4 regions of the Virgibacillus ihumii genome follow, and region 4 is predicted to be linked to each of the others. Evidence: riboswitches for the same ligand, from Rfam matches in the RefSeq annotation. Region 4 holds a riboswitch; each other region holds the start of a gene.
What was found. Region 4 has a riboswitch for S-adenosylmethionine ahead of HUX68_RS18000 (homocysteine S-methyltransferase family protein). Riboswitches for the same ligand answer to the same signal wherever they lie in the genome.
Positions count from the first base shown of each region.

Region 1: another riboswitch for S-adenosylmethionine. It lies ahead of HUX68_RS09110 (LLM class flavin-dependent oxidoreductase); the one in region 4 lies ahead of HUX68_RS18000 (homocysteine S-methyltransferase family protein).
Region 2: another riboswitch for S-adenosylmethionine. It lies ahead of HUX68_RS09100 (CoA-acylating methylmalonate-semialdehyde dehydrogenase); the one in region 4 lies ahead of HUX68_RS18000 (homocysteine S-methyltransferase family protein).
Region 3: another riboswitch for S-adenosylmethionine. It lies ahead of ssuE (NADPH-dependent FMN reductase); the one in region 4 lies ahead of HUX68_RS18000 (homocysteine S-methyltransferase family protein).

Region 1 is NZ_CACVAN010000001.1:1,850,193-1,852,394, reverse strand. Features, by position in the region: gene HUX68_RS09115 (thioesterase family protein) at 1-139, shown strand, start outside; SAM riboswitch class I at 606-713, shown strand; gene HUX68_RS09110 (LLM class flavin-dependent oxidoreductase) at 960-2,202, shown strand, end outside.
Region 2 is NZ_CACVAN010000001.1:1,845,650-1,847,851, reverse strand. Features, by position in the region: gene HUX68_RS09100 (CoA-acylating methylmalonate-semialdehyde dehydrogenase) at 1-993, opposite strand, end outside; SAM riboswitch class I at 1,058-1,156, opposite strand; gene HUX68_RS09095 (hypothetical protein) at 1,240-1,443, opposite strand; gene HUX68_RS09090 (hypothetical protein) at 1,603-2,043, shown strand; gene HUX68_RS09085 (YndM family protein) at 2,118-2,202, opposite strand, start outside.
Region 3 is NZ_CACVAN010000001.1:2,911,447-2,913,648, reverse strand. Features, by position in the region: gene HUX68_RS14240 (LLM class flavin-dependent oxidoreductase) at 1-341, opposite strand, end outside; gene ssuE (NADPH-dependent FMN reductase) at 373-912, opposite strand; SAM riboswitch class I at 1,374-1,481, opposite strand; gene HUX68_RS14230 (hypothetical protein) at 1,641-1,886, opposite strand; tRNA gene HUX68_RS14225 (tRNA-Thr) at 2,053-2,125, opposite strand; tRNA gene HUX68_RS14220 (tRNA-Asn) at 2,130-2,202, opposite strand, start outside.
Region 4 is NZ_CACVAN010000001.1:3,633,193-3,635,394, forward strand. Features, by position in the region: gene HUX68_RS17995 (uroporphyrinogen-III synthase) at 1-656, shown strand, start outside; SAM riboswitch class I at 724-823, shown strand; gene HUX68_RS18000 (homocysteine S-methyltransferase family protein) at 912-1,961, shown strand; gene HUX68_RS18005 (methionine biosynthesis PLP-dependent protein) at 2,118-2,202, shown strand, end outside.

The DNA.
Region 1 (2,202 bases), 1.8 Mb from region 4:
AATTGATCAGACATCCGGCAGTCCGGCACCGTTTCCTGAAGAAGTTTTTGCGAAGGTGGAAGAGCTGGCTGCTGAGCATACGCCGGAAGAAAAGCCAAAAGAAGCGGGCCGTGTGATCGGGATTCGGAAGAAAAAGTAAGAGAGTATGGAACGTAAGATTTCCGGCTGGGGATGAAATCGCACATATCTGGTCCGGAATCGCACATATATGTGTCAAAACCGCACATATCGATGTTGAAACCGCACATAAGCGGTTCAAAATCGCACATATATGATGGGGTCATCATATATTCGAATCGTAGGTCGAATTAATCAAAATTATGGGATTATCTAAAAACGCGAATATCTGATTCGAAATCGCGAATAATGGTTGCAAAAACGTGGATATCCGGTTCAAAACCGCGAATATCCATTCCGAAATCGCGCATATCCAGTTCGAAATTGTGCGCATATATGATTATGCATGATGGCTGATATAATGCAGTCAATTCAAGGATGAACAACTGCATAATGAGTGGATAATTGAAATTGTACTGATCTAAAATTCATGTTGACAAATTAAATATCTGTGATAACATAAACAAAAATTAAATAATTATGATTACTTCTTATCAAGAGAGAGGGAGGGACTGACCCTGTGAACTCTCGGCAACCAGCTTTTATTAAGCATGGTGCCAAATTCAGAGGAATGGATAGCATTCCGAAGATGAGAAGGTGCGGCAAAATTAATTCATTGTTTTGTGAACCCTTCTCTATTTCGGAGAAGGGTTTTTTGCATTTGATTGGAAAGGGGAGCGTATAAAAAATGGAAGTGTAAACAAGTACATACAGGATTTCCGGCAAAAGGCGTGATGATTAAAGGTTTTGTAAGGAAAACGCCTAATTTGCAGTCACCTATACGCTTAAATTCTAGTTTTCTTATTGGTTTAGTGTATTTAACTTTCAAGGAGTGATATTTTATGAAAAAGCAAATTCATTTAAACGGTTTTATCCAAAACTCACCTTCTCCGCACTCAACAGGGTTGTGGAAATATGAAAAAGATCAAGGTACCAATCATAACCGATTGTCTTACTGGACAGAAACAGCAAAAGTGTTGGAACGTGGGAAATTCGATGCACTTTTTATCGCTGATGTATTAGGGACCTACAGTGTTTATAAAAACAGCCATCGACCGGCGGCACAGCATGCTGTACAGCTGCCCGCACATGATCCGTTGATTCCGATTTCGGCAATGGCGGCGGTAACGGAAAACTTAGGTTTTGCACCGACCATATCCGCAACATACGCACAGCCTTATGCGTTGGCACGGCAGTTATCCACGCTGGATCACCTGACAGAAGGGCGTGTGGCCTGGAATGTGGTGACATCGTATTTGGAAAGTGAAGCGGTGAACCTTGGTCTTTCCGGACGCCTTCAGCATGATCTCCGCTATGACCGGGCGGATGAGTTTTTGGAAGTGGTTTATAAGTTATGGGAACACAGCTGGGATGACAATGCCGTTATTTATGATAAAGAAAATGACAATTTTGCAGATCCGGATAAGGTCGACTTGATTAATCATCAAGGGGAATTTTTCGATGTACCCGGACCGCATTTAGTCGAACCATCGCCACAGCGTACGCCGGTTCTCTTCCAGGCAGGGGCTTCACCAAGGGGAAGAAATTTTGCGGCAAAACACGCAGAAGCTGTTTTTACAAAAAATCATTCACTGGATGCTTTGCAGCAATATTCCGAGGACATTCGGAATCGCACGAAGGAACAGGGCAGACAACCTGGTAATGTGCTTATTTTCCCAATGATTTTGCCGATTATCGGTTCGACAGAAGAAGAGGCTTATGCCAAATATGAGGAACTTACGGAGCAGGTCAGCTATGAAGGAACGCTTTCGCTGTTATCCGGGCATACAGGGATTGATTTCTCCACATACGATCCTGACCAGTATATCGAGGATATGAAAACGGAAGCTGTTCAGGGGAATCTGGATATGTATGCCAAAGATCCAAATAAAAAATGGACATTGCGTGAGGCTGTTAAAAATCATGGGCTTGGCAATGGAACGGTCCGGTTTATCGGGACACCGGAACAGATCGCCAACAAAATAGAAGAGTGGGCAATCGAGGGCGATGCTGATGGATTTAATATTGCCCAAACGTATTCACCGGGGACATTTGAGGAATTTGTGGATTATGTTGTGCCTGAGT
Region 2 (2,202 bases), 1.8 Mb from region 4:
GATTACCGGTCCTAAAAAGACGCCATCATCCAGGCCGTTCCCCATTTTTACATGATCAGCAGCTTCCTTTAGTTTTGCGATGAATTCATCGGCAACATCATCTTCAACGGTTACTGCTGCACACGCCATGCAGCGCTCTCCAGCTGATCCGAAAGCTGCAGAAACGATGTCTGCTACCGCATCATCCAGATTGGTATCTTTTAAAACAACGGTATGATTTTTTGCGCCAGTCAGAGCCTGGACACGTTTCAGGTTTTCGCTTCCCCGTTTGTAAACATATTCCCCAACTGGTTTCGAACCGACAAAGGAAATCGCCTTAATACCAGGGTGGTCAAGAATGCCGTTTACAACGTCGTGTGCACCATATACAATGTTAAATACGCCTTTAGGGAGACCAGCTTCTTCCAGCAGTTCAGCTAGTTTTTCTGTTAATAATGGAGTTTTTTCCGATGGTTTCAAGATGAATGTGTTACCGACAGCTATTGCCATAGGGAACATCCAGCAAGGTACCATCATCGGAAAGTTAAATGGTGTAATTCCGCCAATAACACCAATTGGATAGCGATAGTTTGCTGCTTCAATGTCTGTTGCGACATTTGCCAGCGAATCTCCCATTATAAGCGTCGGAGCACCGGCTGCAAATTCCACATTTTCAATCCCGCGTCCGACTTCACCGAGTGCTTCGGTTGTGTTTTTGCCGTTCTCGATTGTAATTATGCGGGCTAATTCTTCCTTGTTTTGTTGCAGTAATTGCTGATAGTTAAATAGAATTCGTGCGCGTTTTTGGACCGGCACATCTTTCCACTGTTCAAATGCCTGCTGTGCAATGTCTTGTGCATAGTCAACTTCTCCCTTAGTTGACAGGGGCACTTTCGCGATAACTTCTTTGGTTGCAGGATTGTAGACATCTTCGTATTGAGTAGTTTTACTATCAACCCACTCACCGTTTATGTAATTCTTTAGTTTTCGTACTTCAGTTGCTGCTTTCGTCATATGCTATTCCTCCTTAAAAAATAAAAAAGCCTTCCGGGAAAATAAGGAAGGTTTGGCTAATTAATTCTTATTTTCCATAAACATGCTGGATGTAGCACCTTTCTATTTACAGAAGGTTGCTGAAGTATCATCGGGCCAGATCCCTCACTTCTCTTAATAAGAAAATTTATTAAATTGTATATTCCATCTTAAACATCATTAAACCTATTAGTCAAGTAGGAGTTGTGGCGTAAGGGGATAGAGACATTAACTGGTATGTTTTTTCGCCTTATAAAGTCGCCATATCCGAGTGAACAGAATAACTATTCCCAGCACCAGGTAAAAGGGTGCACGTTTCATTTCATCCCAGCCATCGATAGCCGAAGCAATTACACCAACAGCCAACACTGCTATGATTATATTAAAGGTTACCCCGACTTTCGTGTTGTTGATGTTTATGTTTTGCCTCATTTTTTACTCCTTTAAAAGACTTCAATTATAACTAATTATAAGCGATTTAATCCTACTATGTCCACGACTCGAAATTCATGTTATGGCATTCTTGCCTTGGATAATATTCCCTCGCTAATACGAATAAAATGATACGACAAGCAAATGTGGGGGAGTTATATGAAAAAATTAGTGCTGGCGGTAATCTTGCTTGGGATAGGTGTAACAATATATTTCATCGCAGATAAATCCCCTGAGGAAATTGCAGTTGAGACAGTGGATATGTTTTATGCATTTGAGCAAACTGGGGATTTTTCAGATTCCTGGGAAATGTTCCATCCGCTCATGAAAGAGAAATTTGCTAAGGGACATTATTTGCAGGACCGTGCCCATGTGTTTATGAATCATTTTGGTGTGACGACATTTTCGTATTCGATTGGGGAAGCGACTAAAATTGAAAATTGGAAAATGGAAGATGAAGCAGCTCCAATTGATGTTGTATACAAAGTAACCGTGTCACAGGTGTTTAAAGGGAAATATGGTAACTTCACACTCGTCCAGGATGTTTACGCAGTGCAGGCAGATGGCGAGTGGAAGGTGATGTGGGATTACAAGAAGTAATTGTTGTGTGGTGCCTGTTATCCCGAACTATTTAGAATTGCATGGATTGAATCAAGTGACAGGCACCACAAAAACTATTCCTTCTCATTGTTTCCTTTATCTGATGTTTCCCTTTTAATATCAGCCTCTGGATCCACATCCGAACCAAATTCGGTTTGC
Region 3 (2,202 bases), 720 kb from region 4:
TATGGATGTTCATGCGTCACGGAAGAGGTTACCCCGAACCCGAGATGATTTGTAACCGCAGCCATTAACGGTACAATCAGCAGCGGATCATTCACCGGTGCCTGAGCTCCCTGCCGTACCGCTGCATCTCTTGATCCTTTATAAACATCATACGTGCCAAGCACATCTGCAATAAATACCGCATCAAATCTTCCGCGCTCCAACAGTTTAGCAAGTTCAATCCAATAACTGCTGTCCTTATAACGATGTGACTCATCTTCCGGGTGTGTCCAAAGACCCGGTGACTGATGTCCTGGAGTATTCATATCGAATGCATTTAAGTAAATTCGTTTATTTACCATTCTATCCAGCCCCTTTCAGTATCAAATTAGATTAATTCCAAACAACCCCGCCGTTTACTAGTTCCGTAAAATAATACAACTGTTTTTTCGTCCGTTCCAAAATTTCCCGATCAATAATTGGGTTTTCACTATATTTATCTATTTGACTATCCAGCAAATAAAGTCCTTTCAGATTATACCCCTTTAATGTTGCAAGTACCGGCTTTAACGTATACTCAATTGCCAACAAATGTGAAGCACTTCCACCCGTCATCAATGGCAATACCGGGGTATGCTGTAATACATCCTGCGGCAGCACATCAATCAAGGACTTCAATGCTCCGGAATATGCACCCTTATATACAGGTGATCCCACAATCACGCCGTTTGCCTTCCGAATCATCGCCGCAATATCCTGAACGATGGGATGTTCCCAATTTCCGGTAAACAAATCTTTATAAGGCAAATCCCGGACTGAAATATGCGTCACCGTAAAATGCTCCTCTGTTAACAAGTTCCCTAAATATTTCAGCACCTGGTCCGAACGTGAAGTTACAGAGGGGCTTCCTGATAAAATAACAATTTCACTCATTTCAACCATCCTTTCCTGTTTAGAAAACTTGGTTGTCACCAAACCTTTGGGTGACGACCATAGTTGCACTTATGCAATGAGGCTGGGACAAAAGTATTTTATCAAAAGAAAATACGAATTAACTTAGTTGAGGAATCTAGCCGCTCCGGAAATATACTTCGCTTTCACTTTCGAGCATAAGTGCGACATCAGCTCAAGGAAATCACTTTCGCTGTGTCTTCTTTACCGCGGGCGGCTGTTGAGCCTCTTCGTGCTTCGCACTCAGAGTCTCACCTAGGCCTTTCCTCCCGCAGGAGTCTACGCATATTTCCTCCGCTAAAATAGAGTATTGTCCGTCTTTTCTTATACATTTATTTGTTTTGTTCCAACCCCATCTGCTAAAAAGTACGCCGAAAAAATGCGTCAAAAAACCCCCTTTCCTTGGATAAGAAAAGAGGGTTACTTGCGATTATTGGAATCCGCCCTTATCTTCCAAGAAATTAATCTTGCTGGATTTAGCACCTTTCTGACAATGTCAGAGGTTGCTGAAGCTTCACAGGGCCAGATCCCTCAGCTTCTCTGGATAAGATATTTTATTATTACAGCCCATTATATTCCAATTAGTCTGATAAATCAAGTGGGTTTTTAAATTAATTAGTGTTTTCCATTATCGGATGACATTAAAATGGTTATATGGTTTTGATATTAGGGTGGCGGCGGTTGTTTGTTTATATTTAGTAATTCCCTTGCTATTTTTCATCCTCTAGGACACCAAATACTTCAAAAGGTGAGCGACCAGGGAAAAAAGTACGCGTTATTATGAGCGCTTCTGAAAAATAGAAATCATTTCTCATCTCCCCCTCATGTTCATCAAAGATTGTTCCAATCTGATAAATCCTTTCATAAACCTCATTTGGCGTGATTTTTAAACAATCAGCTAGGTCCTCCATTGTCAATCCGGATTTCTTCATTTCAACAACCAATTTTTTATACATTAACAAAATGCCCCTTTTTTATGCCAGCTTGATAATTAAAAGCCCATTTATGGTCTTTTTCCTTCGACGGTTAGAAAAAGCCAAATTTTAGTCTGCAAAACAAACATTCTTAGAATAATTATAAAAAAACGCCTATACCTATTGGAGGATAAGCGTTTAAAATATAAGCTTCCAAGCGGACTCGAACCGCTGACCCCTTCCTTACCATGGAAGTGCTCTACCGGCTGAGCTATGGAAGCATGATGGCTCCACAGGCAGGAATCGAACCTGCGACTAATCGGTTAACAGCCGATCGCTCTACCGCTGAGCTACTGTG
Region 4 (2,202 bases):
TCAGTAGAAAAAATGTATTGGATTTTATTCGTGACCCGTTTGACCAGGTTCTTTTAACGACAGGAATTGGACTGGAAACATTGGAAAAGGCGGCAAATGATTTGGATTGTCTTTCGGACTTTATCGGGAATCTCAGAAACTCGAAATTGGCTATTCGCGGCAGTAAAACAGCGAATTGGCTAAAAAGACATTCCCTCTCCCCCAAATTCGTTTCTGAAGATGGAACTATGGAAAGTCTGCTGGCACAACTGGCCCTCGATGATGATAATAATCGTTTGTTTTTACAGGCATACAGTCAGGATGAAGCAGTGTTAAAGAAGCAATTGGAACATCAAGGATATGCTGTTTATCTTTCCAAACCGTACGAGTACATGGAACCGGATCTTACTATAATGACTGCGTTAAGGAAGCAGATAATCACCCGCTCTCTCGATGCAGTTGTGTTTACCAGTAAAACGCAGATCCAAAATCTTTTTAAAGGCAGTAGTGAGGCTGAGGAACTTACAGCTGCTTTTCATGATCATGTTCTGCCGGTGGGGGTGGGAAAAGTAACCACAGCCGAATTGAGAAAGAATGGAGTAACCACTGCTTTCCATCCGGGTAAACCGAAAATGGGAGCCATGATTGTTGAACTGGCTAACTTTTTTTCACATTAAAAATTGTCTTGACTTTTAAAAATACTGCGTGTATTGTATATAGTAATCAAAAATTGAATTCCTGATATTCTTATCAAGAGAGGTAGAGGGACTGGCCCTGTGACGCCTCAGCAACAGACTATTTTGTACTGTGCTAATTCCAGTAGCGTGAAGCTTGAAGATAAGAAGAGTATTTAACACACGGTCAACCCTCTTCTTATTTAAGAAGGGGGTTTTTTCGTGACTTCACAATTAAACTCAAAAGGAGGAAACATGATGAAGCGTAGTTTAGAAGAGCGTTTAAAAGAAGGAACCGTAATTGCAGGGGAAGGTTATTTATTTGAATTGGAACGAAGGGGATATTTACAAGCGGGTTCGTTTGTTCCTGAGGTGGCACTGGATAATCCTGAGGCATTAAAGCAGACATATCGGGATTATATGAATGCCGGTTCTGATGTTGTATTAGCATTTACATACAATGCTCATCGGGAAAAAATGCGTATTATTGGAAAAGAAGATTTATTAGAACCATTAAACAGAAATGCCATTCGCTTGGCAAAAGAGGTAGCCAAAGAGCATCCAAAAGAAGAAGCGTTGGTGGCAGGAAATATATCGAATACCAATATCTTTAATCCGGATGATCCGGAGTCAAAAGAAAAAGTCAGAAATATTTTTGCGGAAATGGTGAAATGGTGCAAAGAAGAAGGGGTCGATTTCATAAATGGTGAAACATTTTATTACCATGAAGAGGCGTTAATTGCACTGGAGGAAATCACTAAACAAGGTTTACCGGCAGTCATTACGTTTGGTTTAATGGGCGAGAATATTTTAAGGGATGGATACACTGTAGAGGAGTCCTGTAAAATACTTTCCGAAAGAGGCGCATTGGTCGTTGGTATGAATTGTTTCCGGGGTCCTGAAACGATGCAGCCATACCTTGCTGCCATCCGAAACAATGTGGATGGATATGTTGGTGGCTTGCCAATCCCATATCGTACGACAGAAGAACACCCAACATTCTTTAACTTGCCTGATGGAGGCTGCAGCTGCCATTTACCTACAGAAACAACATTTCCGACTGCTCTTGACCCACTGTATCATAACCGCTATGAGTTAGCTGAATGGGCAAGAGAAGCAAAAGATACCGGTCTTAATTATATTGGCTTGTGCTGTGGCGCATCACCAGCGATGCTGCGGGCAGTGGCGGAAGCTGTAGATGTTAAAACAATAAATTCAAAATACTCCCCCGATATGGAGAAACATTTCCTGTTCGGAACAGACAAGACACTTCAAGAGCACAATTTGAAGTATCGATTAAAAGCTTGAATGATAACATGATTCTTATCAAGAGAGACGGAAGGATTGGCCACGATCAGTGCTAAATCCAAAAGGTAGTAATTACCTGAATGTAAGAAGAACGTGTGCATTAGGGACCTTCTTCTTATAAGGGGGTCCTTCATTTTTTCGAAAAGGGTGAACAACATGTCAGCAAAAAGCATCGAAACCAAATTGGTGCAATTAGGTAATAAGTCTGACAAAACGACAGGTGCTGTAAATCCGCCTATTT